2 regions of the Oribacterium sp. oral taxon 102 genome follow, and region 2 is predicted to be linked to the other one. Evidence: predicted binding sites of a transcription regulator. Region 2 holds the regulator's gene; the other holds the start of a gene.

Region 1 (14,915 bases), 1.3 Mb from region 2:
TCAATGGCATGATATTCCATAAAAATGAAGCGCTCGGCATGACGAAGCGCCTCCTTCTGCGCCTCCAGCCCCTGTCTCGCGTCGCTGTAATACGCCACATCTGTATCCTGATAGAGCGGGAAGCCTGCGCTCCTCTGCAAAAAGTACGCCTGATTTCCCACCCCGGGATTTTCGCAGCGCAGCCTCTCTACGAGTGCCGACGTATCCGGAAGCTTCGAAAGGAGCAGGCTGTCCAGTTTCCGGAACCGCTTCGACATTGTATTGACAAAGTTGGAGCGGTAGCTCAGCAAATAAAAGACCAGCCCCAGAATCGGCGTCGCCATAATGAAGACAATCCAGCTCAGCTTGATCGTCGCGTTCGTATGTCTGCCGAAGATCCGGAGAACAGCTGCTATCGTCAGGATGCGAAGCACGGCGGATACCCAGAGGTAGCTCTCGCTCAGCCGCAGGATGATAAAGGCAAACCACAGGAGCTGGATGAGAGCAGAGATTCCCACAAAAAGCAGCCTGCCCACGCTGTTCTTTACATCCTCTCTATGCCGATATCCCTCACCGTACCGCTTCTCCATCCCTTCCTCCATCATGGCTTTATTGTATAAGTCCCTGTCAGATGCCGGAATGGGCGCCATGCCTGCATGAGCGGACATTCCGGCATCTCCTCAGAACAGGACGACATACTTCGGGATGCCGTCCTCGAATGCACAGCTCTGCTCTCCCCGGATCAGCGGGCGAAGATATGCCCTGCATTCCGGTGTGACGTTATTTCCTGCCGCGTTGATCCACGCATCCGGAACCTTCCTCTCCCGATTCGCGATCTCCGTGATTTCCACGGGAAAGTACTCCACGGCGTAGTCCGGCCCCGGCAGCCGCCGGAGGGAGGACATCACGCCGTTTCTCCCCCTGAGAGCGAGCCGCACCGCATTTCGCCCCAGCTCCCGCGACTCCTCGACATCGGTCGCCGAGAGGATATGCCCCGCGCATCTTTGCAGAAGATTCAGCTCGATCGAGCGTACCTTGCAGCCGATCTCCCGCTGTACCGCCCGCTCCAGCACCCGCGCCGCACCGGACGCGATCCGGTGTCCGAATGCATCGAGCCCGCCATCCACACCGTCATAATCACAGAGCATGATGCCGTTCTCATCCCGTATGCCCTCCGAAACGGCGACGATCACCTGCCGATGTTCCCTGAGCCTGTCCCGTACATCCGTGAGGAAGCGATCAAGGCAGAATGCTCTCTCCTGCAAATAGAGAAGATAAGGGATCTCCGAATTTCTGCCCTCGCAAAGCGCCGCCGCCGCTGTCAGCCAGCCGGCATTCCGCCCCATCATTTCCACGAGGATCACATAGTCGGTATCATATACCAAGAGCTCCCGCTCCAGCTCGGAAAGCGAAGAGACAATATACTTCGCCGCGGAGCCGAAGCCCGGGCAGTGATCGATCCCGAAGAGATCGTTATCAATGGTTTTCGGCGCGCCCACTACGGTAATGCCGCTTTCTCCCCTCTCCGCGAGGAAGCGGGAAAGCTTCGCGACGGTATCCATCGAATCATTGCCGCCAATGTATACAAAGTATGCTATCTCATACTTCCGAAAGATCCGGAACAGCGCTTCGAATTCCGAGCTGTCCTCCGCCGGATCCTTCAGCTTATATCGGCAGGAGCCCAGCGCCGCCGCAGGTGTCGTGCTCAGGCGGTTCAGCATTCTTTCCCAACGCCGCTTCTCCTGTTCTTCCCCAAACTCCGAAGCGCCCAGCGTCCGGAGACGCTCTCCCAAATCGAGAAATCGCTCAGACAGCACGCCCTGAATACCGTAGCGTGCGCCGTAGATCCTGTCAATCCCCTCCATAGCGTCTGCCTGCTCTATGATGCCTGCAAGCGTCGCGTTGATTGCCGCAGTCGGCCCTCCGGATTGTGCTGCCAGTAGATTTTTCGCCATACTCTCTCCCTCTTAAACTGTTTGATGTTTTCTCAGATCATATTATACCATGCTGCTATGTCTTTTTTCGCGGGGAATGTAAGGATCTTAAATTTTTCGACCCTATTTTCTAAGATACAGACCTTGTCACGGTCGGGAAATCCGTTTACACTATAGGCAGTTGATCGGCTGCATTGCAGCTTGTCGAGAGGATTTTAAAATTGAGAGGTATATTTATGAAGAAATCTATCGTTATGGCTGCAATGCTCGGACTCTTGACCGTTTCCGGCACGCTTCCGGCGTTTGCCGCATGGAAGCAGGACGATGCCGGCAAGAGATGGTGGTATGAGAATGCCGACGGCAGCTATACCAGGAGCGGCTGGCAGGTCATTGATGGAAAATGGTACTACTTCGATGCCGAGGGCTGGATGCTCTCCTCTGCCACGACACCGGACGGCTATACCGTAAATGCAGACGGGCAGTGGATCAAGGACGGCGTAGTTCAGACTGTTTCGGGAAGTACCGCCGCATCGAGTGCGACGAGCAGCACTGCTTCCTCCACGAAGAAGACGCGTCCGAAGAAGCCGTTAAATCAGATCCATGCCGTAAAGGGCAAAAACCCGGATCTCACACAAAAAACCTCCGGTCCCATCAAGGGAAGCACCAGCAGCGAGGACTTCGACGCTTTTCAAAAGCGCACCGATAGCAATGCAGCGGCTTCTGTTTCCACAGAAGAGACAGACTGAGGTCGCGCTGATTTAATCCATAGGCGTGATGCCATATATATATAACCTCAGGCATCCATGCCCCGCAGGAGGGGCATGGATGCCTTAACGTTTCCGCGGCAGGGGGAAATCCCCTGCCGCCCATTGAGAAAGGAGCCCTTCCCCGCCATGCGTTTTCATTTTGACCGATTCGAATTCCGTAATGCAAAGCTCTCTGAATGGGAGGAGCTCACGGCGCTTGAAAAAGTCTGCTTCCCGCCGAACGAAGCGTGTACTTCGGAGCAGCTCCGGCAGCGGATCGAGAAAGCGTCCGAAAACTTCTTCGTCGCCTGTGACCAGGTCAATCCGAAGCTCGCGGGCTTCCTCTGCGGAATCTGCTCCGACGAGCCTCGTTTCCGCGACGAATTCTTCATGGATGCCGCGCTGCACGAGCCCGCCGGGAAGACCGTCTACCTCCTCGGACTGAATGTCTCGCCGGAATACCGCCACCACGGTCTCGCGACCGCACTGATGGATCGCTATATCGAACGGGAAAAGGCGCGCGGCAGGGAGGCGCTGGTTCTCACCTGTCATACACATCTCGTCACGTTCTATGAAGGCTTCGGCTTCGAGGATCTCGGCATCGGAGACTCCCGCTGGGGCGGTGAAAGCTGGCATGATATGCGGCTCTCCCTCCGCTGAACGCTGACACGGGCGGAAATGCAGGCTCGTTTTGGGGATGGGAAGCAGCAAAATTCCCACTCACGCACAGCAATCAAAGTCTATAAGAAAGGAGAGGGATGCAGGCATAAACGACCTGCATCCCTCTCCTTTCTTCTCCCGTGATTGCTTCTCGCCTTTCTTATTTCGTAACAGTTCCGCTAAGGAAACGCTGATGAAATACGCTTACTCGTTTAAAGCACTACGCCGTCCTTAAAGATCGAGATTTCCCGGAAGCCGTTCTCCTCGCTCCTCGTCTTCTTCCCGGAGGCGACCTCCTTCACCATATCGAAGAGCCGCCGCGCCGCATGGTCGATGCTCTCTCCCTCGGAGGCGACCGGCCCGGCATTGAAATCAATCCAGTTTTTCTTCTTCTCCGCGAGGCGGTCGTTCGTCGCCAGCTTCATCGTCGGCGCAGGTGCGCCGAACGGCGTGCCGCGTCCTGTCGTGAACAGGATCAGGTGACAGCCCGCCGCGGTCAGATTCGTCGCGGACACAAGGTCGTTCCCCGGTCCGTAGAGCAGGTTCAGCCCTCTCTTCTTCACCGGCTCCGCATAGGAGAGCACATCCACGATCGGTGCTCTGCCGCCCTTCTGCACGCAGCCGCAGGACTTGTCCTCGAGGGTCGTGATCCCGCCCTGCTTGTTGCCCGGGCTCGGGTTGTCATAGACCACCTCGTTATGGCTGATAAAATAATTCTTGAAGCCATTCAGCATCCGGTCTGCCTTCTCAAACACCTCCCGGCTCTCACAGCGCGGCAGCAGCATTCCCTCCGCGCCGAACATCTCCGGCACCTCGGTCAGGACCGTCGTCCCGCCCTGCGAGACCAGCATATCCGAGAAGCGCCCGACGGTAGGATTGGCAGTGATGCCGGACAGCCCGTCCGAGCCGCCGCACTTCATTCCGATCACCAGCTTGTCCATCCCGAGCGTCTGCCGCCGGAACTGTCCCGCATACTGTGCGAGCTGCTCGAGCAGCTCCCGTCCCGCCGCGAGCTCGTCCTCCACCTCCTGACAGCTCAGGAATTTCACACGCGACGCATCATAAGCGCCCAGCTCCGTGAGGAACTGCTCATGCGTCAGATTCTCGCAGCCGAGGGAAAGCACCAGTACGCCGCCTGCATTCGGATGGCGAACCAGATCTGCCAGCAGCTTCCGGGTCTGTGCATGATCCTCTCCGGTCTGCGAGCAGCCGAAGGGATGCGTAAAGGTATAGAGCCCGTCGATGCTGCCCTGCACCAGATCCTGATTCTCGGAAACCAGATGCTTCGCGATGTCATTGACACAGCCCACCGTCGGGATGATCCAGAGCTCGTTCCGAACCGCTGCCCTGCCGTCCGGACGAAGATACCCCTCGAAGCTCTCCGCAGAATGCACCGGAAGCGTCGGATGCGATGGCGCATAAACATACTCCACCTCTCCGGAGAGATTGGTCGCCATGTCATGCGTATGCACCCATTGTCCGGTGCGGATATCCTCCGTCGCGTGCCCGATCGTATAGCCGTACTTCAGCACCTGCCCGCCCTTCGGGATCGGCTCGAGAGCAATCTTGTGTCCCTGCGGGATATCCTCCGCCGCCGTAAGGCTTCTGCCCGATATCTCCAGTATCGTTCCCTTCGGGATCGGTTCGATCGCTACCGCTACATTGTCCTCTTTATTGATATGTACAAACTTCGCCATTGCTCTCCCTCTCTGCTGCCTCTGCGCGCGGAGGAAGCCCTGTGCAGGGCTCCGCGCCGCCGCCTTATAGGACGCTCTCGTATGCCGCTCTCGCGCCCTCCGCACGGATCTTCGCCAGGTTCTTCACCGTCGCAGCCTCGAGTCCCGCAATCTCCGTGAGGTCCTGTCCCCAGAACTCCGTATTCTGAAGCACCGCCTTCACCAGCGCCTCTATAGAATCCGCTCTGTGCGCGAAATAGAAGTCGAGCACGAAAGCGTCATCCTGAATCTTGTACTCATTGCCCGCCGCTCTCCGGGCGATCAGCCCGTCTTCCTCACGGCGCAGCAGCTCGTCGGAATAGAAGGCGATATAGGCAGCAAGGCTCATCGTCAGCACCACCGGAAGCTTCCCGAACTTCTCGACATACTCGAGAAGGGACGGCATATTTCTTGCTCTCCACTTGGAGGTAGAATTCAGCGAGATGGACAGAAGCTGATGATCCACAAACGGATTATTGAAGCGATCCTCCACCGCTGCCGCAAACTGCTCGCAGTCCTCCCTGTCCAGCGGAAGAATCGGGATGATCTCCTCCTTCAGCATCTTGTTCATATAAGCACGCACAACCGTATCATGCATGCAGTCCCGTACGATATCGAAGCCGGCAAGGTAAGCGCCGAGCACGAAGCCGGTATGTGCGCCGTTCAGGATACGAACCTTTCTCTTCTTATAGGGTGCTACCTCCGGCACGACATGGACATTGAGTCCGGCACGCTTGAAGGGAAGCCGATCTGCAAGCTCTGCCGGTCCCTCGATGTACCAGACGCCGAAAACCTCTCCGACATCCGTCAGCGGATCGGTATAGCCGTTCAGGCTATCCAGCCGCTTGAGCTCCTCCTGATCCCGGATCCGTCCCGGCACGATCCGATCCACCAGCGTAGAGCAGAAAAGATTTTCCTTCTCCACCCAGGCAGCAAAATCCTCTCCAAGCCCCCACTCCGCGATGTGACGCTCCACGACCTTCTTTAATTCCCTGCCATTATTATCGATCAGCTCGCAGGAGAGCACCACTACGCCCGGCTTCCCTGCCCGGAACCGCTCATAGAGCACCCTCGTCAGCTTACCGGGGAAGGACTGCGGCGGTGTCTGGTTAAAGCCAGTCTCCGGATCGTAGACAATTCCTGCCTCTGTCGTATTGGATACGATGTACTCCAGCGTATCCGACTTCGCGAGCTCCAGCATCGCCGCGAAGCCCTCCGCGGTATACGGATTCAGACAGTCCTTCACCGAAGAGATCACACGTTTTCGATCCACGCGTTCTCCGCCCTCGGAGCCGCGCAGATACAGCGTATAGAGTCCCTCCTGCGCATTGACATAGTCCGTCAGCCCCTGTGCGATCGGCTGTACCAGCGAGATCTTGCCGTTCCAGCCAGCCCTCTCATTTGCCATGTCAAACCAATAGTCCACGAAGGCGCGGAGAAAATTGCCCTCTCCGAACTGCATCACCCGAACCGGCGCATCCTTCAGAATATAGCCCTGATAGCCCGCCTTCTCCAGCACCTCATAATTCAGCTTCTCCATCTCAAATCCATCCTTTCCACTCGGCGCGCCGCTCTGTAAGCGCTTACATTTTTACCTACATCTTAATGGTTTTTGATAAGCTTGTCAAGTGCTGAAACGGAAGGCACCGCCTTTCGGCGAAAACGGGATCCGCAGAGGGCTGTACTATCAGTGCGCCCCCCTGCCGATCCCGTCAACGCTTTCCGGGCGGACTTCCGCTTCTTCAACCAGCGCTATTCCGCCTTCGTCCCGGCTCCGCCGCGGATCCCCAGCAGCACGAGTCCCAGAACCGCGAGCCCGCCGAAGAGCGATACGAACGGATTGTCCGTGATGCCGCTGACCGCGAGAACGCCGGATAAAAGGTAGGCCAGCGCGGAAACCGCCGCTGCCGTCAACACATACGGAAGCTGCGTATAAACATGATTCAGATGCACACACTCTGCGCCGGCGCTGGACATGATCGTCGTGTCCGAGATCGGGGAGCAGTGATCGCCGCAGACCGCGCCCGCCATGCACGCCGACATGGACATGATCAGCATCACATGATTCGTGCCCTGAAACACCGCCACCACGATCGGAATCAGAATGCCGAAGGTACCCCAGGAGGTACCGGTCGCGAAGGCGAGTCCGACCGCAATCAGAAAAATGAGGAACGGCAGGAGGCTGAGCACACCGGTCGCGGAGCTCTTCACCGCCGCCGCAACATACTCCTTCGCGCCGAGGCTGTCCGTCATTGCCTTCAGCGACCAGGCGAAGGTCAGGATCAGGATGGCAGGCACCATCTGCCGGAAGCCCTCCGGCAGACAATCCATGCACTGGTTGAAGGAAAGCACATTGCGGAGCATATAGAATGCCAGCGTGATCACCAGTGACACGAAGGAGCCCAGCACCAATCCGGTCGAGGCATTGGAGGCTGCGAAGGCATCGATGAAGCTCTCCCCGCTGAAGAAGTCGCCGGTATAGATCATGCCGACGACACAGCAGAGGACCAGCGAGAGGATCGGCACCAGCATATCGATGACCTCCCCCGGCTTCTGCCGTAACGGCCGCTCCAGACTCTCATCTCCGGCACGCTCCTCCGTCGTGAACAGGTCTTCCTTCTCTACAGCATTCCTCTCATGCAGCGCCATCGGTCCGTAATCCAGCCTGAATGCGACGAGAAACAGCATCATGGCGATGGTAAAGACCGCATAGAAGTTGAATGGGATCGTCTGCAGGAAGAGGCTCATGCCGTTCTCCCCCTCCACGAAGCCGGAAACTGCCGCCGCCCAGGAAGAAATCGGTGCAATAATGCAGACCGGCGCAGCCGTCGCGTCGATCAGGTAGGCAAGCTTCGCGCGGCTGATCCTGTGCTGATCCGTGACCGAACGCATGACCGAGCCCACCGTCAGGCAGTTGAAATAGTCATCGATGAAGATCAGACAGCCCAGAAGAATCGTCGCGATCTGCGCACCGGCACGGGTGCGGATATGCTTCCCCGCCCACTTCCCAAAGGCGGCAGAGCCGCCCGCACGGTTCATCAGCTGCACCATGGCGCCGAGCGTCACCAGAAAGCAGAGTATGCCGACATTCCATCTGTCGGACAGGACGGAAATCACGCCATCCACGAATACATGGTTCAGTGTCCCCTCGAAGCTGTAGCCGGAATACAGCAGCCCTCCCGTCACGATCCCCAGAAACAGGGAGCTGTAGACCTCCTTGGTAATGAGGGCAAGCGTGATCGCGACGATCGGCGGCACCAGCGCCCAGAAGCTCTGCCGCACGCTCTCCGCCGTCGTCAGAAATCGCGCGGCAATCAGAAACAGGATCACGAGCCCGATTGCAGAGAGCGACAGCAGCCGGTTGCTCTTTTCTTTCATAATTATGTTTTCTCCTCAAATCCCGCCGACAGCTGCCGGCACTTTCTCAATCCTCTACGAAGTCCTCGCGGTACGGCGTGAAAATGTCCAGAAGCTGTCCCGCCTCGAGGCAGACGCAGCCATGCTCCACGCCGTCGGTCTTCAGCAGGGTATCCCCCTCCCGCACGATCCGCTTCTCCTCTCCGATCGTGAACTCGAAGACACCGCTCTTCACATAGGTGATCTGTGTATGCGGATGGTGATGCAGCTTCCCGACCGCCCCCTTCTCGAAGCTGTTCTCCACCACCATCAGATCCTTCGAATAGGCGAGCACACGCTTCTCCACGCCCTCCCCGCCGGACTCCGCCTCGGCACAATCATAGGGAAACCATCTCTCATCCTTGTGTGCGCTCATCTTACTTCTCCTTCTTTCTCGCAAATGTCGTATAGCTCAGATCCTCGTCGGACAGGACATCATGAATCATGTTCTCCAGAGACATCCCGTAGGAATTCTCCTCTATTCCCTCGATCTGCTTCAAAAGCGCGATCTGCATTTCCTCATCGATCCCTGCCTTCCGGTTCTCCAGCACGAAATTCTGTATCGACTGATAGGCCTCCGCGATCGGCTTCTGCCGGTTCCGAAGCAGCAGCTCCCGCATCGAACGGATATATCTGCATTCCATCAGCACCAGCGCCGTCTCCTTCCGAAGGATCTCCGGCTTCACATCCTTCGGAGAGCTCACCCAGCCATTCCCCTGATCCCTCCAGCCGAAGCGCTCCACGAGATCATTCGTGATATCCCGATAGCAGACGAAGCCCTCCGGAGACTCTGCCGCGAAGCCCTTCTCCGCGTCGTGCAGGAGATTCAGCAGCATCTTACGGTCGATCCGCTCTACGCGAAGAGTATCCAACTCGCGTCCCTCATTGTAGCCGCTGCGCCGGACATAGTCCGCAATCCGCTGCGCCGCCTCTGTCGGCATCCGGTAGGATGCCTCCTCCACTGCCAGCTCCAGCATAAACTTCCGAATGAAGTCCTCGCCCTTGCTGCGGTTCACCGCGGTATCCCAGACCCCGGCGGCATTGCGGAGCTCCTGCGCATCGATCATCTCCTCCCGAATATTCATCGGATGCCGTACCAGCGCCGATGCCTTGCGGAGGGCGGAACTCTGCTTCGTGCTGCTCAGATCCAGCCCGTACTTCGGCTTCCTTCCGACGATCCCCACACCGATCATCGGGACATTGGGATTCTCCCGGATGAGCTTCTGGATCCGCAGATCCGTCCAGAACACCACATAACGCTCCGGCACGGTCATATCATGGAAGCGAACCTGCTTGTTCATACGGAAGCCCTGCTTGAGCACCCGGACGGCAGTATCCTCCACGAGCGTATTCCTCGTATAGAAGATCTCCACCTGGCAGTTCCGGCTCACAGCGTCGAGAAACTCCTGCTGCATCGGCCCCGTCTTTTCCGGCTTCTCCCGGCAGAGCTCCTCCTCCAGCTTTTCCATATCCACGTCCACCATCGGGCGATGCTTCATATACATGAAGAGATCATAGCGGTTCACCGGAATCTCGATATCCTCTCCCCGCCGCTGCGCGGTACGGATGTCAATGATCACCAGCCCCAGCATATCCGTCAGCTCCTTCCGGATCACGGAATTGTCCGGATAGAGGAAGGTCACGATCGTCTCCGGCTTTTCCTCCGCCCGCCGCTTCACGATACGGATGTTGTTGTCCGCTCTCGAAACAAGCAGTTCAACCTTCTCCTCGCCGGACAGCTTTGCAAGCTCCGCGCCCTCCGCATTTTTCAGCAGGATACGGCGGGAGACAGCCGCAGCGGGAGACGCTCCCTCCCCCTTCTCTTCCTTCCTCTCCTGCCCTAAAAGTTTATCGAAAAACGCCATTTCCTCACCTTACTTTCATTGCATAATTTTTTCAAGTATATCATAAAATACCCTGCAATATGTACTGAATTTCATCCAAAACATTGACAATGTTTTATCGTTTCCCGGCGGATTCTATGCTATACTCTGAAAGAAAACACTTTGGCTTGCGTCAGGGGATCAGGACCCCGGAGGGAGATTTTATGGTAACCAACGATAAGGGCGCGATCGCGCTGAAGCATCAGGTCATCGAGGGCCTCGCCAGACTGGAATGGGCAGGGAATCTGAACGAGCAGACAAAGGAGGAGCTTGCCTTTCAGATCTCTCCGGGGCCGCATCCCAGCTTCCGCTGCTGCGTTTACAAGGAGCGGGAGATTCTGAAATGGAGAATCCGTCTCGCCTGCAACGAGGATGCGCATCCGGACAAGCCCTCCGGAAATATCATTCAAGTCATCGATCCCGCCTGCGAGGAATGTCCGCTGTCCTCCTACACCGTGACGGACAACTGCCGCCTCTGCCTCGGAAAGGCATGCCAGAACAGCTGTAAGTTCGGCGCGATCAGCATGGGGGAGCACCGCGCCCACATCGATCCGAACAAATGCAAGGAATGCGGAATGTGCGCCAACGCCTGTCCCTACGGCGCCATCGCTCACCTCGTCCGCCCATGCCGCAAGCCCTGCCCCGTCAATGCGATCAGCTATGACGAGAACGGTCTCTGTATCATCGACGAGCAGAAGTGCATTCGCTGCGGACAGTGCATCCATTCCTGTCCGTTCGGCGCCATCGCCTCGAAGGTTTATGTCCTCGACATCATCCGCCATATCAAGGCGGGCAGGGAGGTCATCGCGATGTGCGCGCCTGCAACCGAGGGGCAGTTCGGGAAGGACATCACGATGGCAGCCGTCAAGGCAGCGCTGAAAAAGGTCGGCTTCGCCGATATGGTCGAGGTCGGGCTCGGCGGAGACATGACGGCGGCATGGGAATCTGCAGAGTGGTCGGAGGCACGGGCAGAAGGCAAGAAGATGACCACCTCCTGCTGTCCTGCCTTTATCAACCTGCTGCAGCGCCACTTCCCGGAGCAGTTCGCCGAGAATATGTCCGAAACCGTCTCCCCGATGTGCGCGGTATCCCGTTATCTGAAGGCGACACACCCGGGCTGTATCACCGTCTTTATCGGCCCCTGCATGGCAAAGAAGTCCGAGTCGCAGGAGCTCCATATCGAGGGCAACGCCGACTATGTCATGACCTTCGGTGAGATGACCACCATGCTCCGTTCCAGAGATGTCGAGCTCCAGCCGGTCGTGGACAGCTATCAGGAATCCTCAATCTGGGGCAAGAGCTTCGCCTCCTCCGGCGGAGTCGCCAACGCCGTGATGGAATGCATGAAGGAGCGGGGCGAGGATACCACCGGCATCAAGCTGCGCGCCTGCTCCGGCGGCAAGGAATGCGTCACTGCCCTCTCCCTGCTGAAGATGGGCAAGCTCCCGGAGGACTTCATCGAGGGTATGGTCTGTGACGGCGGCTGCGTCGGCGGCCCGTCCAAGCATAAGACGGAGATCGAGATCAAGCGGGCGCGTCAATCCCTCCTCGACGAGGCAGACGGTCGTAAGGTGCTGGAAAATCTGAAGAACTATCCGATGGATCAGTTCTCCATGCTCCGGAACGGGAAGATGCACCCGGTGGATCTTGGGTAAATGAGGAGGGGGAGCCGCCGGCTCCCCCTCCCTTACGTTTTATGAATGCATTCAAAAAACGGCATTCCCCGGAAGACCGCTCCGGCATCCCGATCCGTTCCTCATTTCCCCTCTCTCAGTCCGGAATACAGATATGCTCTGATAAAGCCGGGGGAAAGTGTCATCGCAAAGGTCAGAGCGATGCCAAGCATGCACTCCGCTTTGTTGGTGCAGCCCAACGCATGCTGCTCTCTTCGCAGTCCCAGATATCTGCAGAAATAGCCCCATCCTCCGCGCCGGGCCGAGAAATTGCCTCCCATGCGGGCATAGACCAGAACCTCATCCATGTTGCATAGTTTATAGCCTCCTGCCAGCATCCTGATCCACAGATCATAATCCTCCAGTCCCCGCACATCCCGATAGCCTCCGCACTGCATGACATCCCGCTTCCGAAATACGACCGTCATGTGGTTTATCGGATTTCTGTATTTGCCATACTGATACAGGCTTTCGTGCGATACGGGCATACGCTTCAGCCTGTTTTTTTTCGGATCCGATACGAATTCCCGAATATTGCCGCCACATGCGCTGACTTCCGGATGCAGGCGTATGTATTCCCACTGTAACCGCATTCGCTCGGGAACCATGATATCATCGCTGTCCATCCGGGCAACCCATGCATTCCTGCAATGCTTCATCCCCTCGCCAAGGGCAATGCCCAGCCCCTGATTCGCGCTCAGCTTCACTGTCTTTACCGGATAAGCCGACAGCACATCCACAAGGGCCTCCGGCAAGGGACCATCCTCTACGAGAACGACCTCGTCCGCAGGAAGCGTCTGACGATAGATGCTCTCCAGTGCCTGACGTAGATACGCAGGGCTTTCCCCCTCATATACGCTCATCAGGACAGATATCGGTGCGGTTTCCTCTTTCCTCATTTCCTGCCACTCCTAAGGCAAATCGCCGGCGGACGTCTCGAGTCCTCCCTGCCGTTTAAAGAGTCCTCCTCTGCCGGAGTCCCCTTACAACAGCATGATCCCGCAGATTTCCTTTTGCAGGAGACGAAGCTTCTCGCATTCCCGCTGAAGCTTCTCGAAGGGGAGCTTCCCCTTTTCCTCCACCAGCACGACCCTTCTATAGTCTCTTAATCGCTCCACTGCAGCCGTGCTGTACAGAATATTGCCGGTGAAGCCGAGCTTCTCTCCCTCCCAGCCTGCATTTATCTTTTCATACACATCCTTTACCAGCGCTTCGTCTGTTCCCAGCAGCAGGATACCGGACGCCTCTGCCTCCGGGCTGATTTCCAGAAGCGATCGAAGATTCTCCGCTGCGAAGCCGCAGGTCTCCTCCTCCGTGCGCTGCCGCGCCTCATCTCCGGAAAGTGCAGCATTGATCCGGTTCAGGATGCCCTGCGCCGGATAACGGCGCTTCGACCCCAGTACCACGATCCCCAGCCTGCGCATAACCTCTCCCTCCTCCACGAGCGGGTTCGTGAGCAGGAAACGGAGCGCACGATATCCTGCCGCAAGGAAAGCCCCCAGCAGGAATCCAAGCAGCCCGAATTTCAGCGAAGACTTCCCGACAGCTGTCAATGTCACGAACTTCTCCGGCGCCTGCAGCGCATCATACTGCCGCCGGAGCTCCACGATCTGCGTCTGAAGCTCGTAAATACCTGTTTCGACCTGCATCTGCTTCTGCCGGATGCTTTCCTTCCGTTCCGACAGCGATGCCTGCACAGGCAGCACATCCTCCGAATCTGCATCCCAGGATCTGAATACCTCCGCACTCAGACAGCTGATCTCATGCGCCGCCACAACCTCTGCGATCGGCGCCTTCCTCTCATCCAGAAATTGCTCCGCAGCCTGCATGATCTCCGTGACCAGCTTCTCCTCCCCGCCGAAGATAGAGAGCCGCAGGAGCCCATACTGCTCGTCCGCATCGCTCTCAATCAGCTCCTGCAGATACTTCTCCGGAATCTTTGCAGAAACCCTCTCATGGACATACCTGTAGAATTCTCCGCTTGCCAGAAGGGACTGATAGCTCTTCAGGACGCTTGCTGTCCTGTCCGGATTCTGAAAGGTCTTATCCGGATCGATCTGATAATTGGTCGTCACGAACCATGAAAGCCGCGCCTCATAGAAATCGTCCGCATTCAGCCTCATCAGCGGCGACTCCTCCCGATACTCCGTCCTCTGCCGCAGCTGCTCCTTCAGATTTTCTATCTGGGAAAGATAGCTCTCCCTCTGGAGCTCGTACAGCTCGGCATCCGTACCCTCGGATTTCAGTTTGGTCTGCACCATGCCCTGCAGGCTGCGGTACGCTGAAAAGCTCTTCACAAATTTATATCCGCCCAGCAAAAGCAGGCAGAGCAGACCCGCGAGCAGGATGCGCCACGCCCCCTCTATGCAGTAGATCAGCATCTGCTTGATATCGATTTCGACTTCTTCCGTATAGCCCTGTCTCGTTTCCACTTTCTCTCCCAGCTTCTATTTTGGCAGCAGCCCAGACATAACGGCCTGTTTGACAAGCTTTTATTCGTAATCCGCTGAAATGCCACTTCAAATTCATAGCAATCATTTTTGTTTCAGTAAATTGCGAATGGCTTAGCTATGCTGCCAGCTATTTTAAACTATTAAGCAAACCCGGCCTCAGTTCAAGCAGGCATCGAGCTGCCGGACGATCTCATCCCTTCGGTAGCCCTTCCCGATCAGAACAATCTGATTGACCCGGTCGCCGTAGACCTCGTCCCAGTCCTCCCGGATGTCCGGAAAGTCCTGCTCCATCGCCGCGAGCTCCTCCTCCGACCAGGCGGAAACCCATTCCGAAAGCTCGGTAACCGAAGCGTTGCGTCCCGCCTGCTCGAACAGCTGGATATGCCGGTCATCATCGGCGAACCAGATATAGCCCTTGGAACGGATCAGCGTTTCCGGATATTCCGAGACGAAGCGGTTGAAGCGCTCCCGGTTGA
Region 2 (14,915 bases):
TCATCGACTCCCGCGGCAATCCCACTGTTGAAGCAGAGGTCATCCTCTCCGATGGAACTGTCGGACGGGGCGCTGCGCCGAGCGGGGCGTCCACCGGAGAATTCGAAGCGCTTGAGCTGCGCGACGGAGATAAGGCACGCTACGGCGGAAAGGGTGTCGGCAAGGCAGTGCAGAATGTCAATGAGCTGATCGCTCCGGCTCTCCGCGGCATGGATCCGCAGGATATCTACGCTGTCGATGCGAAAATGATACAGCTGGATGGCACGAAGGACAAGTCGAAGCTCGGCGCCAACGCCATCCTCGCCGTTTCCATCGCGAGCGCCAAGGCAGCCGCAGAGGCGCTCGGTCTGCCGCTCTACCGCTTCCTCGGCGGTGTAAATGGAAATCGTCTGCCGGTTCCGATGATGAACATTCTGAACGGCGGCGCGCACGCCACCAATTCCGTAGATACGCAGGAATTCATGATCATGCCTGCAGGCGCCCCCAGCTTCCGAGAGGGACTGCGCTGGTGTACCGAGGTCTTCCATGCCCTGCAGAAGATCCTGAAGGACGAGGGCAATACCACCGCCGTCGGCGACGAGGGCGGCTTCGCGCCGAATCTTTCGTCCGATGAGGACACGATCGAGCATATCCTCGCGGCGATCCGCATGGCGGGCTATGAGCCGGGCAGAGATTTCGTGCTCGCGATGGATGCCGCCTCCTCCGAGTGGAAGAGCGAAAAGGGAAAGGGCTACTACCATCAGCCGAAGTCCGGCAGAGACTTCACCTCGGACGAGCTGATCGCGCACTGGAAGTCTCTGGTCGAAAAGTATCCGATCTACTCCATCGAGGACGGGCTGGACGAGGAGGACTGGGAAGGCTGGCAGAAGATGACCGCAGAGCTCGGCGGCAGGGTGCAGCTCGTCGGCGACGATCTCTTCGTTACCAATACCGAGCGGCTCGCGAAGGGGATTCAGCTCGGCGCGGGAAACTCCATCCTGATCAAGCTGAACCAGATCGGCTCCGTGTCCGAGACGCTGGAGGCCATCAAGATGGCGCACAAGGCAGGCTATACCGCCATTTCCTCCCACCGCTCCGGAGAGACTGAGGATACCACCATCGCCGATCTCGCCGTGGCGCTGAATACCTGTCAGATCAAGACCGGCGCACCCTCCCGTTCCGAGCGCGTCGCAAAGTACAACCAGCTGCTCCGCATCGAGGAGGAGCTCGGCGCAGCTGCCGTTTACCCCGGCAAGACTGCCTTTAACTTCGCATAATTCCTTTTTATACAAGCGTAGACGACGCTGCAGCAGAAGGGGCTGTCCCGATACGGGACAGCCCCTTCTGCTGTCAGGGCAGCACATTGCCTTATGGATCACACATCCCCTATGTTTCAGCTGACAGCTCCATGGAAATCCGTTATACTGAGGAGGCATCGAAGAGGAGGAGGCTTATGTCTGAAAAAATCACACATTTTACGGAGCGCTGTCCCGATTCAACACCGGAGCGCCGCTTCGCTCCCGTAATAGAGGCGATCGACGCGCTCCTTGCCGGTTCGGAGGAAATCCTGATGGCCGCGATCGACGGAAGGAGCGGCAGCGGCAAGTCTACGCTCGCGAGCTTCCTCCTGCGCCGCTATCCGGATGCGGCGAACCTCTTTCATCTCGACGACTTTTTCCCGCAGGAGGCGCAGCGGAGCGAAGAACGCATGGCAGAGATCGGCGGCAATCTGGACTATGAGCGCTTCCGGGAGGAGGTGCTGATCCCGGTCTGGTACGGAGATCCTGTCATCTACCGTCCCTTCGACTGTCATACGATGCGCTTTCCCAAGGATAGGGAACAGACGATCTCCGCGAAGCGGCTGAATCTCTTCGAGGGCACCTACAGCTGCCACCCCTATTTCGGAAATCCGTACCAGCTTCGAATCTTCCTGACCGTAGACAAAGAAACGCAGCTAAAGAGGCTCCGCGCCCGCGTCGGCGACGAAGGACTCGTCCGCTTCCGGGAGCTCTGGATCCCGAAGGAGGAGGCGTATTTCGAGAGATTCCGCATCATGGAAAACGCTGACCTCGTACTGTGAAGCACCTATCCTGCAATATCCTGAAAGCTTCCAGCTCCGCAACAGTTCAGGTAAGCCATTCGCTGAAGCAGAAACGATTGCCATGAACAGGCTTTCCATTGTCCTATCCGGCATAAAATCGCTTATCTGAACTGTCGGCATAATTCCATGCGCTAAGTCACAGCATCACATAAGCTTCCGCCTCACCTTACTGCGGAAGCTCATACAATAGTAACGAAGGGAAAGAACAACGCAGAATGAACATCACAGAGATACTCAGCCGGGAGCTCGGCATCCGTCCCTCCCAGACCGAATCCGTCATTACCCTCCTCGATGAGGGCAATACCGTTCCGTTTATCGCCCGCTATCGGAAGGAGAAAACCGGCGGGCTGAATGACGAGCTTCTCCGCAGCCTGGAGGAACGCCTCCGTTACCTCCGGAATCTCGAAGAGCGCAAGGCAAGCATTCTGCGCTCCATCGAGGAGCAGGGCAAACTGAGCGAAGCACTCCGGCAGGAAATCAAGGCGGCGGATACCGCCGTAAAGCTGGAGGACATTTACCGCCCCTACAAGCCGAAGCGCCGCACCCGCGCGATGCTCGCCCGAGAGAGGGGGCTCTCGGGACTCTCGGAATACCTGCTCTCCCGCTCTGCCTCCCGCCCTGTCCCGGAGGAGGCAGAGCGCTACCTCGACCCGGAAAAGGGCGTAGACTCCGTAGAGGCAGCGATCGCCGGCGCGAAGGATATCCTCGCCGAGCAGATCGCGGACAATGCCGGCTTCCGCGCGTGGATCCGTCAGAAAAGCTACCGGTACGGGCTGCTGCTCTCCTCCGCACGAGAGGAGAAACGTCCGGAGGCGATGGTCTATGAGAGCTACTTCGCCTACAGCGAGCCGCTCCGCCGGATCCCGGGACATCGCATCCTTGCCCTGAACCGCGGAGAAAAGGAGAAGCTTCTGACGATTCGGATCGAAGTCCCCGAGGAGGAGATCCTCCGCTACCTCAAAGAGCACTGCCATGTCGGGCAAAACGTACTGACCTCCCCCTATCTCGAGGAGACTGTCCGGGATGCCTATCGACGTCTCATTGCGCCCTCCATCGAAACCGAGCTTCGAAACGAGCTTAGCGAAAGAGCGGAGGACGGTGCGATCAAGGTCTTCGGCAGCAACCTGATGCAGCTCCTGATGCAGCCGCCGATCTCCGGCAAGACCGTGCTCGGCTGGGATCCGGGCTTTCGCACCGGCTGCAAGATCGCCATAGTGGACGCGACCGGCAAGGTGCTGGACACCGCCGTCATTTATCCTACCGCGCCCCAGAACCGGGTACGGGAAGCAATGGAACTGATCGAGCGTCTGATCCGGAAGCACCATGTCGACATTATCTCACTGGGCAACGGCACCGCCTCCCGGGAGTCCGAGCAGATCATTGCGGACTTCCTAAGGCGAAGCAGGCTTCCGGTACAGTATGTAATCGTCAATGAAGCGGGGGCCTCTGTCTACTCCGCCTCTCAGCTCGCCACGGAGGAATTCCCGGGGCTGGATGTCGGACAGCGCAGCGCGGTCTCCATGGCGCGGCGGCTGCAGGATCCGCTCGCGGAGCTGGTCAAAATCGACCCGAAGTCAATCGGCGTCGGGCAGTATCAGCACGACATGAACCAGACGAAGCTGAATGCACAGCTCAGCAGCGTCGTTTCGGACTGTGTCAACCGGGTCGGCGTGGATGTGAATACTGCCTCCGCCGCCCTCCTCTCCTATATCTCCGGCATCAGCAGGACGCTCGCGGCAAATATCGTGAAATACCGTGAGGAAAACGGCAGCTTCGAGCGCCGCCGCGACCTGCTCAAGGTACCGAAGCTCGGACCGAAGGCATTCGAGCAATGCGCCGGCTTTCTTCGTATACACGGCGGCAGGGAGCCGCTCGATGCCAGCGCGGTGCATCCGGAGAGCTATGAAAGCGCCAAGGCGCTGCTGCATCTCCTGCACTGCCCGGAGGGCGCGCTTCGAAACGGCGGCATAGCGGATATCGAGAAGAGACGGAAGGAAGCGGGTCTCTCAGTTCAGGAGCTTGCCGCGCAGCTCGGCATCGGAGAATTCACGCTGCAGGACATCCTCGGAGAGCTGCAGAAGCCCGGAAGAGACCCCAGAGAGGATGTCCCCGCCCCGGTGCTCCGCTCCGATGTCCTGCTGCTCGCCGATCTGAAGCCCGGCATGCTTCTCAAGGGAACCGTCCGGAATATCGTCGACTTCGGCGCATTCGTCGATATCGGCGTTCATCAGGACGGTCTGGTACATATCTCCCAGCTCGCCGATCGTTTCGTGAAGCATCCGCTCGATGTCGTAAAGCTCGGCGATATCGTCAGCGTAAGAGTGCTCTCCGTCGATACGGAGAAAAAGAAAATTTCCCTCTCCATGAAGGGCATCCGAGCCTCCCTCTGAAAACGAAATGACGGTTCCGGTGCAAAGATCTATTTTGCAGACCCCCTTACGCGCAATTCACCGAAATACCGTTTCCCGCTCCCACGGCAGGGCGGCGACCGCGTCTCTCAGCCGCACACGCTCCTCCTCTCCGGCGAAGATACTGTCCGCGGCATTTTCCAGAAGCGTACGCTCCATCCGCAGGTCCAGTCCGCAGTATATCCGCAGAAGAGAAAGCTCCCGGGACAGACTCGTGTTTGATACCGTCATATTGTCCGTGTTGACCGTAAGCTTCACGCCCTGCCCGTAAAGCATACGCAGCGGGAAGGTAGATAGCTCCGGAAAGATCCGGGTCTGAAGGTTGCTGCTCGGGCAGAGCTCCAGCGGGATCTGCCGCGCCGCAAGCTCCCGCAGCAGCTCCGGCGATTCTGCCGCGCGGATACCATGCCCGATCCTCTGCGGCTGAAAGGAGAGCGCTGCCCGTATGCTCTCCTCTCCTGCGGCTTCCCCCGCATGAATCGTATACGGAAGCCCCAGTTTGGCGGCTCTTTCAAACAGTTCTCGATAACGTTCGGTCGGGTAGAGCGCCTCCGCCCCCGCCAGATCTACGCCCAGCACGCCTCTCCCGAGGTATTCTGCTGCGAGCTCGAAGCATTCCGTATTTTCCCGCGCATTCTCCCTGCTGTCCCCGCGCATCGCGCAGAGCAGGAAGCCGCTGTGCAGGACAGAATCCGGATGCTCACGGTAGTACCGCTCCCGCCCCCTGAGCGCACTTTGCAGCGCCTCCTCCTGCCGGAGCCCCTGCCCGGTCAGGCCGGAGGGCGCGAAACGCGGCTCCGCATACAAAAGTCCCTGCTGCGCAAGCAGCTCATGGAAGGCGTAGCTGACCGCCTCGATCCCCTCCCGGCTCTGCATCAGCCGGAGCGGCAGGTCAAAAACAGAAAGATACGCATTTAAATCCGGACAGTCCTCCGGCGCCTGCATATTCCGTCGAAGCGCTGCCTCGTCCCATTCCCGGTGAAGTCCCAGACGATGCAGCAGCTTTCCGGCAGTCCGGAGCGGGATCGATCCATCCAGATGTACATGCAGGTCTATGATCGCTGTCTGCATCCTCTCATTCCTCCGTATCTTCTGTCATAAACGTTTCCATCGCCGCACCGATGGCATCGGCGGTGTCCCGCGCCAGTACCGCGTGCTCTCCCTTCTCCCGCGCGGCGATCCGTCCTGCGATAGCATGTACGGACACGGCGAGACAGGCTGCCCGGTACAGAAGCGCCGCCTGTCCCGCGCTGTCTCGCTCCGCGCCGGATTCTGCCCCCTTTCGTGCAGGCTCTTCCGCGACCTCCGCCCTCAGCACCTCATAGAGCCCCGCAATGCAGCCGCTCAGTACGTCTCCGGAGCCTGCCTTGGAAAGTGCAGGAGAGGGCTCCATATTCTGATAGCACTGCCTCTCGTCCAGCACGAGGCTCCGGTGCCCCTTCAGCACCGTGATCGCATGGCTCTGCTCCGTAAACGCCGCAGCAGCACGCTCCGGCGCAGCGACGATCTCCTCCACGCGCCGCCCGAGAAGCCGCGCCATCTCCATCGGATGCGGGGTCACGACCGTCGGATAACGGAGTGCATAGTGCCGAAAGCTCTCCCGCAGGCTCTCCTCCATCGCGAGCAGATTCAGCCCGTCCGCGTCCAGAAGCAGCGGCGCCTGTCCGTATCGAAGCACAGACCGAAGCAGCAGCTGCGCAGCCGCAGCGGTTCCGATCCCCGGCCCTGCTACGAGGAAATCCGCCCGGCCGCATTCCCTCTCGATGAGCCCGGGAAGCTCCGCCGGCTCCCGATAGCAGCGAAGCACCGCCTCCGGCAGCAGCGTCTGCAGAACGATGCGGTTCTGCTCCGGCGAAAGAATACGAACCAGTCCTGCTCCGCTCCGATACGCTGCCAAAGCGGACAGGTACGCCGCACCGCACATCCCCTCGCTCCCGGCGAGAAGCAGCAGCCGCCCGTAGCTCCCCTTATTGGAATCCTCCCTGCGGCGCGGAATGCGAAGCGCCTCCCGCTGAAGCACGCGCCTTCCCTCTCCCGAAGCGTCCTTCCTCACGTCTCCCCTCCCTCCAGTACGGCGAACGCCGTCACAAGCTCTCCGGTATCCGAGATCGAAACATGGATACGGCTCCCTCCCAGTCTCTGGAACAGCGCCTCCGCCGCCCCGTAGAGCTTCACATAGGGTCTGCCGCACGCATCCCGAAGCACCTCGATCTCCGTCAGCGCGAAGCCCCGTACCCCGGTTCCGAAGCACTTCGCTACCGCCTCCTTCACACTAAAATCACCGGCAAGCATGGAAGCTCGTTCCATAGCCTGCCGGCGCTCCTCCTCCGTATAGATCCTGTCGAGCCTGCGCTTCTCCTGCAAATCCCTTATCCGTTTTATCTCCAGAATATCACAGCCGATGCCCAGAATCATCTCCGATATACCTCGCCCACCCGATAGGACAGCCGCATCAGGGACTCGGAAAGGTGTACATTTTCGATCACCACATTCTCGGGAACCTCCAGATCGACATGGGCGAAATTCCAGATTCCCACCACCCCGTTCCGGATCAGCTGCTCGACGACCTCCACCGCAGGTGTCTTCGGAATGCAGATTGCAGCAAGCCTGATCTTATACGTCTGCACGACCTCCTCCATCTTTTCCATCGGCAGGATCTCCACATCCCCTACCTTCTCCCTGTAAAGCTCCGGATTTCTGTCGAAGATCGCACGGATGAAGAAGCCGCGCTTCCGGAAGTTCGTATAATTTGCCAGCGCCTGTCCCAGATGTCCCGCACCGACAATAATCATGCTCTGCGCCTCGTCGATATTCAGAATCTTCGCGATCTCATCATGGAGGTTTCTGATGTTGTAGCCGTATCCCTGCTGTCCGAAGCCGCCGAAATTATTCAGATCCTGCCGGATCTGCGAAGCGGTCAGCTTCATTCGCTTCGAGAGCTCATTGGAGGAAATCCGCTCCACCCCCTGCTCCATCAGATCCTCAAGGTATCTATAGTATCTCGGCAGCCTCTGAATGACTGCCTGCGAGATCTCTCTCTTCACCTTCTTCTCCTCTTTCACCTTTTCGTCCTTCTTTTCTGTCGTTTTATCCCGTCATTTTTCCTCTTCCCGGGTACGAAAATTGTTTCTGTAGTTAAGAATTATACAAATCCGTCAAAAAAATGTCAATAATACTGCCGGACTTATACAAGGTGAAAATGCCGCATTGCCTTCCGGATCCCGTCCGCATCCACGGAATCCGTCACATACTCCGTATACGGCCCGAGCCCTGCACTGTGCTCCCGCATCGCGATCGTGTGCCCCGCATGAAGAAACATATCCAGATCGTTCATGCTGTCCCCGAAGGCAAAGGCATCCTCCCGCTCGATCCCGAGGTGCCGGAGCATCCGATCCACCGCCGCCCCCTTCCCGTGCCCGCAGGGAACCGCCTCATAAAAAAAGCCCCCTCTGTCAATAATATCGAATTTGCCCGCAAGACAGGCGTAAACGCCCGGGATATCGCTGCTCTCCGCGCCAAAAAAGCAGAACTTCGAAATCGGATAAGCGCCGTCATAGTCCCCTGCAGCGAGGCCTCCCTCTGCCTCCACGAAGCCAAGCTCCCGCTCCGCCCGCTCCCGAAGTCCCGGATTCTGCCGGTAAACACTCTCCGGCACCTGAAAATGCGTCCCGTCCCTGCCCTCCAGGAGGCAGGCGATCCCGAAGCGTGCCTGCAGGGTCTTGAGGCGCCGCTTCTCCTCCTCCGATACTGTATAGGAATAGATCCTCTCTCCCCGGAAAAACAGCTCTGTCCCGCAGCCGCAGAGAAATCCGTCTGCAGGAAGCTCCGCCATCAGCCGCTTCAGCAGCCCGCTCGTCCTTCCGGAATTCACAAAAATATAGTTCCCCGCCGCACGGCTCCTCCGAAGCGCATCCAGCGCAGAGTCCGGAATGCGATGCTCCGCATTCATCAGAGTCCCGTCTACGTCAAAAAACAATGCCTTTCTCATAGGATGCCGCGCGCTCCGTCCGCTTACTCGATCCGGAAGCTGTCGAGGCTGCGTCCCGTCCAGATATCATTGCTTCCGTAGAAGCCCTTCACCTTCGCCAGATTCAGCTTCTCCAGGGACTGCCCTACGGCGCTGACCGCAGTATTCATCCTGCCGAGAAGAAGCTCCTGATTCTTTTGCAGGATGGCAGCGGCGATACGGTTGTGTGCCTTCAGCGCCGCATTGAGTCTCGCGAACTGATGCACCTCTCCATCGGCAGTGATCGCCACCAGATAATGCTCCACGCTGAAGCCGGCGAACGCGCCGAACAAAAAGCTGAGGATCGCATGGTATCTCTGCTTATCAAAGCCGTACAGCTCCCGGATCTGATCGATCCTGAACACCTCCAGCCCGTCCTGATAGCTGACGATATACTCTCTCGTAACATAACAGCGGCAGTTTCTGAAGAACTGTGCGTCCGATTCCGTCGTCTGTCCTACGCCGTTCTGATAATCTGCATTGCTCTCATAGAGCATCCTCGCATTGGCGATCTTCCGGTTTTTCTTCCCCTGCCGCCGGATCAGGCGGATGATCTCGACGATCCATACGATGATCAGTCCTGCCATGAAGACGAGCGCAATCCACATTCCGATGCCGAGATCCGCCAGATTATTTCCGGATACCGAATAAACGAGACATACGCTCCCCAGATAGTCTGCCGCCTCCTCCGCGGAATCAAGGCTCAGATACTCTGCAAATGTCTTCTGCGCCAGCTCATCCAAATCACTGGATGTATGCTCCATCGTTCCCTTGATCCGGAGCGGCGCTGCATCGTCCGTATCCCCCTGATTTATCTTGCCCTGAATCTCCGTGCTGTTATAAACCGCCTCCGGAAGGCTGACGATATAGTCATGGTAGCTGCCATCCGCATCAGCGGTCATTGCAAAGAGATATTCATTCCCATCATCGTCCGATCCGAAGGATCCGCTCAGGTAATCCGCGTCTATATATACGAAATCTCCATAGCTGTCCGCATCCAATATCGGGCTTCCGTACAGCGCCGTCCTGAGAATACCGAAAATCATAATACCGAAGAACAACGACATCCCCACCAGCAGGATACATGACACAATCGTCCCCGCTACGCCGCTCCTGAACATTTTCTTTTCCATACGCCTTATAAAATCCTCCTCTTTTTTATAGCAGCATAATACATTATGCATTTATGTTATGAGTATATCTCATTTCTTTTATATTGTCATAATAAAAAGTAAAGAATGTTATGATTTTTTTAATTACAAGACAAGACCCCTTCTCTTATCCTGTCATAGCTACATACAAAAAAGGACTTTTCCGCAGAAAAGCCCTCTTTGCCACGCCGCATTCTATGCCGCATTTTTCCTCCTCTTCCGCTGCTCCGAAAGATACGGCCATACCACGGAGAATACGGCGAGGAGCAGGAACAGGAGAGACAGCGGTCTGGTAAAGAACGGCGCATAGCTTCCGTGTGCGAAGCTGACGCCCTTACGGAAATAGGACTCCAGATCGTCCGAGAGGATGAATGCAAGCACCAGCGGACTCAGCGATATGCCGCTGATGTTCAGGAAGAGCGCAAGTACTGCCCATGCCAGCATAATGAAAATATTGAACTCCGTGTTAGAGACACCGAACGCCCCGATATAGCAGATCGTCAGAATGACGCTGTACAGGAAATGATACGGAATCTTCAGAATGAGCGGGAGCCAGCGCTTAAACACCAGCTCCAGAAGGAAGGTGACGACGGCGCTGATCAGCACGCAGGCAAACATCAGGTAGCATAGCTCCGGCTGCTCGGAAATGAACAGCGGCCCCGCCTGCAGCCCATGGATGGTCAGGCCGGCGATCAGCATTGCCGTGATGCCGTCTCCCGGGATGCCCAGTGCCATCATCGGAATCATGGCGCCACCCAGCGACGCGTTGTTTGCTGTCTCGGATGCCCAAACGCCCTCCGGCGTTCCCCTCCCGAATTCCTCCGGGTGCTTGCTCGCCTGCTGTGCTTGTCCATAGGCGACCATATTGGAGATCCCGGAGCCCATCCCCGGCAGGAAGCCGACCCAGAGCCCGATCAGGAAAGAGCGGACAATGGTTCCCATATTGCCGATAATGTCCCGAGGGCTGATGCCGAGTCCATGGAGGTCGGACTTCTTCACCTCGGGAAGCTTCCCCTCTCCCCTGGCATAATCCAGAATAATACGGCAGAGCGCGAACATCCCAAGCATCTGGCAGACTGTGGACAGTCCGGAATCGAGATAATGGTTCCCGAAGGTATACCTCGCAGAGCCGGTAATGGGGTCAAGTCCCACGCAGCCCAGAAACAGCCCGATGCCCGCGGCGAGAATCCCCTTCCAGATATTGCCCTTGGACAGCGCAGCAACCAGTGTGATGGCACAGAAGCAGAGCGAAAAATACTCCCATGGACCAAGCAGGAGCGCAAGATCCGCGATCAGCGGCGCGACGATGGTTGCAAGGAGCACTGACATGACGGTCGCCATAAAGGACGCGGTCATCCCGATCGCAAGCGCCTTGGACGCCTGCCCCTTCATGGTCATCGGATAGCCGTCGAAGCAGGTTGCGATCGAAGAGCTGGAGCCGGGAATGCCGATCAATACGGCGGAAATAAAGGTTCCCGACACCCCGCCGATCCACATCGCGAGCAGCACGATAAAGGAGGTCGTCGTAGAAAGCCCGAAGGTCACCGGCAGCAGAAGGGAAATCCCCAGCGTGGCGGAAAGTCCCGGAATCGCGCCGAATATAATGCCTACGATTACGACACCCGCGATGAGCAGGAGATTGAGCGGCTGAAGACAGGTCCAAAGTCCCGCAATATAATATGACATATTCTGATCCCCCTCGGATTATCCTAATAAAATGCCGGCAGGCAGCTTGATCTGAAAGCCCATGACAAACAGCGCATACAGACAGGCCGTGACTGCGAGGCTGATGACGACATTCTGCCACCATCTGACCTGTTCCGTGCCCTTCAGCGTATACACGAATACAAACATGGCGATCGGCGTCGTGAGCAGGAAGCCGAAAAGCGTCAGGAGAATACCGTAGAGCACGACCTCCGCATAACCGATCAGCAGTCTCCTGATGCCGCCGGCGGGGAAATAAGCCTTCTGCTCCTTCCGATCACGGATGCCGTGAAGCAGCAGCATCACGGAGCTGAGCAGGATGATGCCGAGCGCCACATAGGGCATCATCCGCGGCCCCGGCTCGATCAGATTCGGCCGCAGCTTGATGCGCTGTGCACCGGCGGCGCCGAGGAGCGCGGCAAGGATGCCGACGATGCCGGTAATGCTTTCTCTCTTCATCTTCATGGCGACTCTCTCTTTCCTCAATCGTTCACTTTCATTCCCATGAAATCCGCTACCTTGACCTCGGCAGCATACTCGGCGTCGCGGATCGCGAGAGAATCCTCGACATTATGCCATTCCGGGATATGTCCGATCGACACCAATCCTGCATGACAGTCCGGATTCTGCTGGAACGCTGACATCGCCGTATTGATCTCTCTGACCTTCGCCGTATCCATGCCCGCCGGACCGTAGACATAGTGCTTCACATTCCAGAAAAGCTCGTCGTAGCCCTGCTCCTGCAGGGTTCTGTAATTGTCCGGAAGCGCTGCGTCATAGTCCGCAATCGTCAGTCCGTCGCCTGCCATCGTGCCGATGACCTTCAGCTTCCCCGCCTTCTCATACTCCTGTGCATTTCCGATCCCGACAAAGCCGAGGTCAATGAAGCCTCCGGCGAGATTTGTGAGACGGTCGGACTCCGAGGATGCCTCGACTGCATTCAGCTGAATGCCGGCGGACTGCTGAATCTTGCCGAAGAGAAAGGTATTGTTCCCGGAGGAGGGCATACCGGCGTTCAGCTTCCCGGGATTCTCCTTCGCATAGGAAACCATTTCCTCAAAGGTATTGAAGGGTGCATTCACCGGCGCGCAGAGCGCGGAGAAGCCGTTGTCATCCATCGCGGCGATCAGGGTGAGATCCTCCTTCGGGTTCACATCGGCATTCCCTGTGATCCACTGAATGTTGAGTGCTGCGGTTGCCAGCATGATGGTCGAGCCATCCGGGCTCGCATTTGCCACCGTCTGATGCCCGACGGTATTGGAATCGTAATTGCTGACTGTATTCGTGATGCCGAGCTCTCTGCTCATCGCCTCGGAGAGGTAACGCGTCGCGAGGTCGGAGCCGCCGCCTGCCTTTCCGGGCACGACCCATGTTATGGTTCCCGCCGGGAAGCCGTAGCGGTCTGCGGCGGCAGCATCAAGGTCTGCCTGCGCAGCGCTCTCCAGCTTCGTATCTGCTGCCGTCTTCCCTGCGGACACGCTTGCTTCCGCTGTGGCGCTTGTTTCCTGCGCACTGCTCGATGCCGCTTCCGCCGTCGTGCTTTCACCGTCCGCCTTTTTCGCTCCGCCGCAGCCGGTGAGTGCGAGCATCATTGCCGCCGTCAGTACCAGTGCCATTGCTTTCTTTTTCTTTTTCATTTTCATTCTCCTTATAATATATAATTAAATCCCGACTAAATTCTGAAATATTGCCGCCAGATCGTTCCGAAGTTTCCTGATGGAAACTTCCGCTCTCTCGTTACGCTCGGCAGGTTGCGCTCTGTCCGGAAGACATCGCGCAATTTCGCTCCGCGAAACAACAGGCTTCGCCTGTCGCCAAATCGTTCCGAAGTTTCCTGATGGAAACTTCTCCACTGATGGCAGACTTCTACGCTCTTAAGAGACTCGGCTTCGCCCGTGTGGCTTCAGCCGACCTCCCTTCGGGAGGCGCATCTCTTCGTGATGCGGTCATGTTCGCTCCGAGTCTGCCTGATGGCAGACTTCTACGCTCTTAAGAGACTCGGCTTCGCCCGTGTGGCTTCAGCCGACCTCCCTTCGGGAGGCGCATCTCTTCGTGATGCGGTCATGTTCGCTCCGAGTCTGCCTGATGGCAGACTTCTACGCTCTCGGCGGAAGATAGATTGTTCTGGACTCCAGATATCCGAGCTTCTCGAGCTTCTCCAGGTCCATCCGGATCGGAATGCCGGGAATATCAGAACGCACGAAGCACCTCCCGTCACGGAACTCGGGGAGGTTCCGCATCAGTGCCTGCACCGGCTCCGAAATCGGCGCATGAAACTCGATCGGCTCCTCCGCACCGTAGAGACAGCCGAAGGTCGCGTTGTAGGCGGTGCGTCCTCCCGACTGAAAGCCCTTCCCGGCTGCTCTCGCCATGTCGCGAATCTTCAGGAGATCATCGATCCGGGTCATTCTGCCGAGAGACGGCTGCACAATATCGAGTCCCTTCTCGAGATAGATCTCGTACATATAGGAGATCCTCATGGATTCCCCCGCAGCGAGCTTTTGCTTCACACCCAGCTCCTTCATCCTTCTGATGCCGTTAAAATCGGCAGAATGAATCGGCTCCTCGAACCAGACGAGACGATACGGCTCCGCCAGCCTCGCAAACTTCACCGCATCCTCCACGCTCCATCTCTGGTTCGCATCGACGGCGATGCCGATCTTCTCTCCGACCGCCTCCCGCACCTTCTCGATCCGACGCAGGTCGCGCTCCATGTTCCTTCCCTTGTCGCTGCCGACCTTGAATTTCACCGTCATGAAGCCCTCAGAGACATAACGACACATCTCCTCCACCAGCTCCGCATCGGAAAGCAGGATAGATCCGCCGCCCTTGTACGCCGCCGCCCAGTCCTTCTCCGCGCCGAGGAAGCGATGCAGCGCCTTCCCGGCTCTCTGCGACAGGATATCCAGCATCAGGAGATCGACGACGCCGACATTGACTGCCTGTCCCGACTGGAAGCCGGCGTTCCGTGCCTGCCAGTAGAGCGTCTCCCGCCAATCATTATAGCTCCGGCTCTCTCCGTTCAGCAGCTTCGGCAGCATTTCCCTGACAAACGCTCTCGTGACCGTATAATGTGCGGTCATTCCGGTATCGTCGGAAAGCTCCAGATATCCCTGCTCCGGGACATTCTGTCCGAACCCTCCCGTCCCGTCCTGAAAGGGTCTGGGAAGCGGAATGGGCCTGAAATTGTAGAAAACAGCCTTGGTAAAGCGGATTTTATCCTTATAATCAAATACGTTCATCATTCCTCCGAATCCTGATATGGTTTTGATCACGGGAAGTATAGATGGATTTCAAGAGGAATGCACCTGAAAGCTGCACAAAAAATACCTGTTTTTCAGATTAAAATGCACAGGTATTTCAAATTTAAATATTTTATGCTAGATTTATTGCAAGCAGTATTTCAAAATGAAAGCAGTCGAGAGGATCCTCCTATTGGCAGATGGCTTATCCGGACTGCACCCAGCCCTGCCGGCCGAGCCCTTCGGCCCGCCAATCCTATACATCTGCGCGGTGATTCCGCGCGAAGGAGCAATGAAATGAAAGCAAAGAGCAGCGACACCCTG

What was found. Region 2 encodes Rex, which represses fermentation and respiration genes when NADH is low (regulators of the CRP and FNR family bind a similar motif). Its sites were predicted from a motif close to ATTGTTAANTANTTAACAAT; they were not measured.
Region 1: the regulator Rex is predicted to act here: its motif matches at 10,378-10,397, upstream of HW273_RS09605 (4Fe-4S dicluster domain-containing protein).

Annotation. Positions count from the first base shown of each region.
Region 1 is NZ_JABXYT010000001.1:2,150,663-2,165,577, forward strand. It holds gene cls (cardiolipin synthase) at 1-569, opposite strand, end outside; gene HW273_RS09565 (6-phosphofructokinase) at 660-1,934, opposite strand; gene HW273_RS09570 (hypothetical protein) at 2,150-2,659, shown strand; gene HW273_RS09575 (GNAT family N-acetyltransferase) at 2,735-3,319, shown strand; gene HW273_RS09580 (UxaA family hydrolase) at 3,532-5,016, opposite strand; gene HW273_RS09585 (tagaturonate reductase) at 5,081-6,574, opposite strand; gene HW273_RS09590 (Na+/H+ antiporter NhaC family protein) at 6,787-8,412, opposite strand; gene HW273_RS09595 (cupin domain-containing protein) at 8,459-8,806, opposite strand; gene HW273_RS09600 (hypothetical protein) at 8,808-10,295, opposite strand; gene HW273_RS09605 (4Fe-4S dicluster domain-containing protein) at 10,478-11,968, shown strand; gene HW273_RS09610 (glycosyltransferase) at 12,070-12,885, opposite strand; gene HW273_RS09615 (hypothetical protein) at 12,970-14,418, opposite strand; gene HW273_RS09620 (CobW family GTP-binding protein) at 14,596-14,915, opposite strand, start outside.
Region 2 is NZ_JABXYT010000001.1:847,787-862,701, reverse strand. It holds gene eno (phosphopyruvate hydratase) at 1-1,256, shown strand, start outside; gene HW273_RS03985 (hypothetical protein) at 1,433-2,059, shown strand; gene HW273_RS03980 (Tex family protein) at 2,296-4,470, shown strand; gene add (adenosine deaminase) at 4,528-5,559, opposite strand; gene HW273_RS03970 (NAD(P)H-hydrate dehydratase) at 5,564-6,541, opposite strand; gene acpS (holo-ACP synthase) at 6,538-6,903, opposite strand; gene HW273_RS03960 (redox-sensing transcriptional repressor Rex) at 6,900-7,550, opposite strand; gene HW273_RS03955 (HAD hydrolase family protein) at 7,673-8,476, opposite strand; gene HW273_RS03950 (hypothetical protein) at 8,500-9,627, opposite strand; gene HW273_RS03945 (tripartite tricarboxylate transporter permease) at 9,841-11,331, opposite strand; gene HW273_RS03940 (tripartite tricarboxylate transporter TctB family protein) at 11,350-11,814, opposite strand; gene HW273_RS03935 (tripartite tricarboxylate transporter substrate binding protein) at 11,832-12,986, opposite strand; gene HW273_RS03930 (enolase C-terminal domain-like protein) at 13,446-14,591, opposite strand; gene HW273_RS03925 (sigma 54-interacting transcriptional regulator) at 14,889-14,915, shown strand, end outside.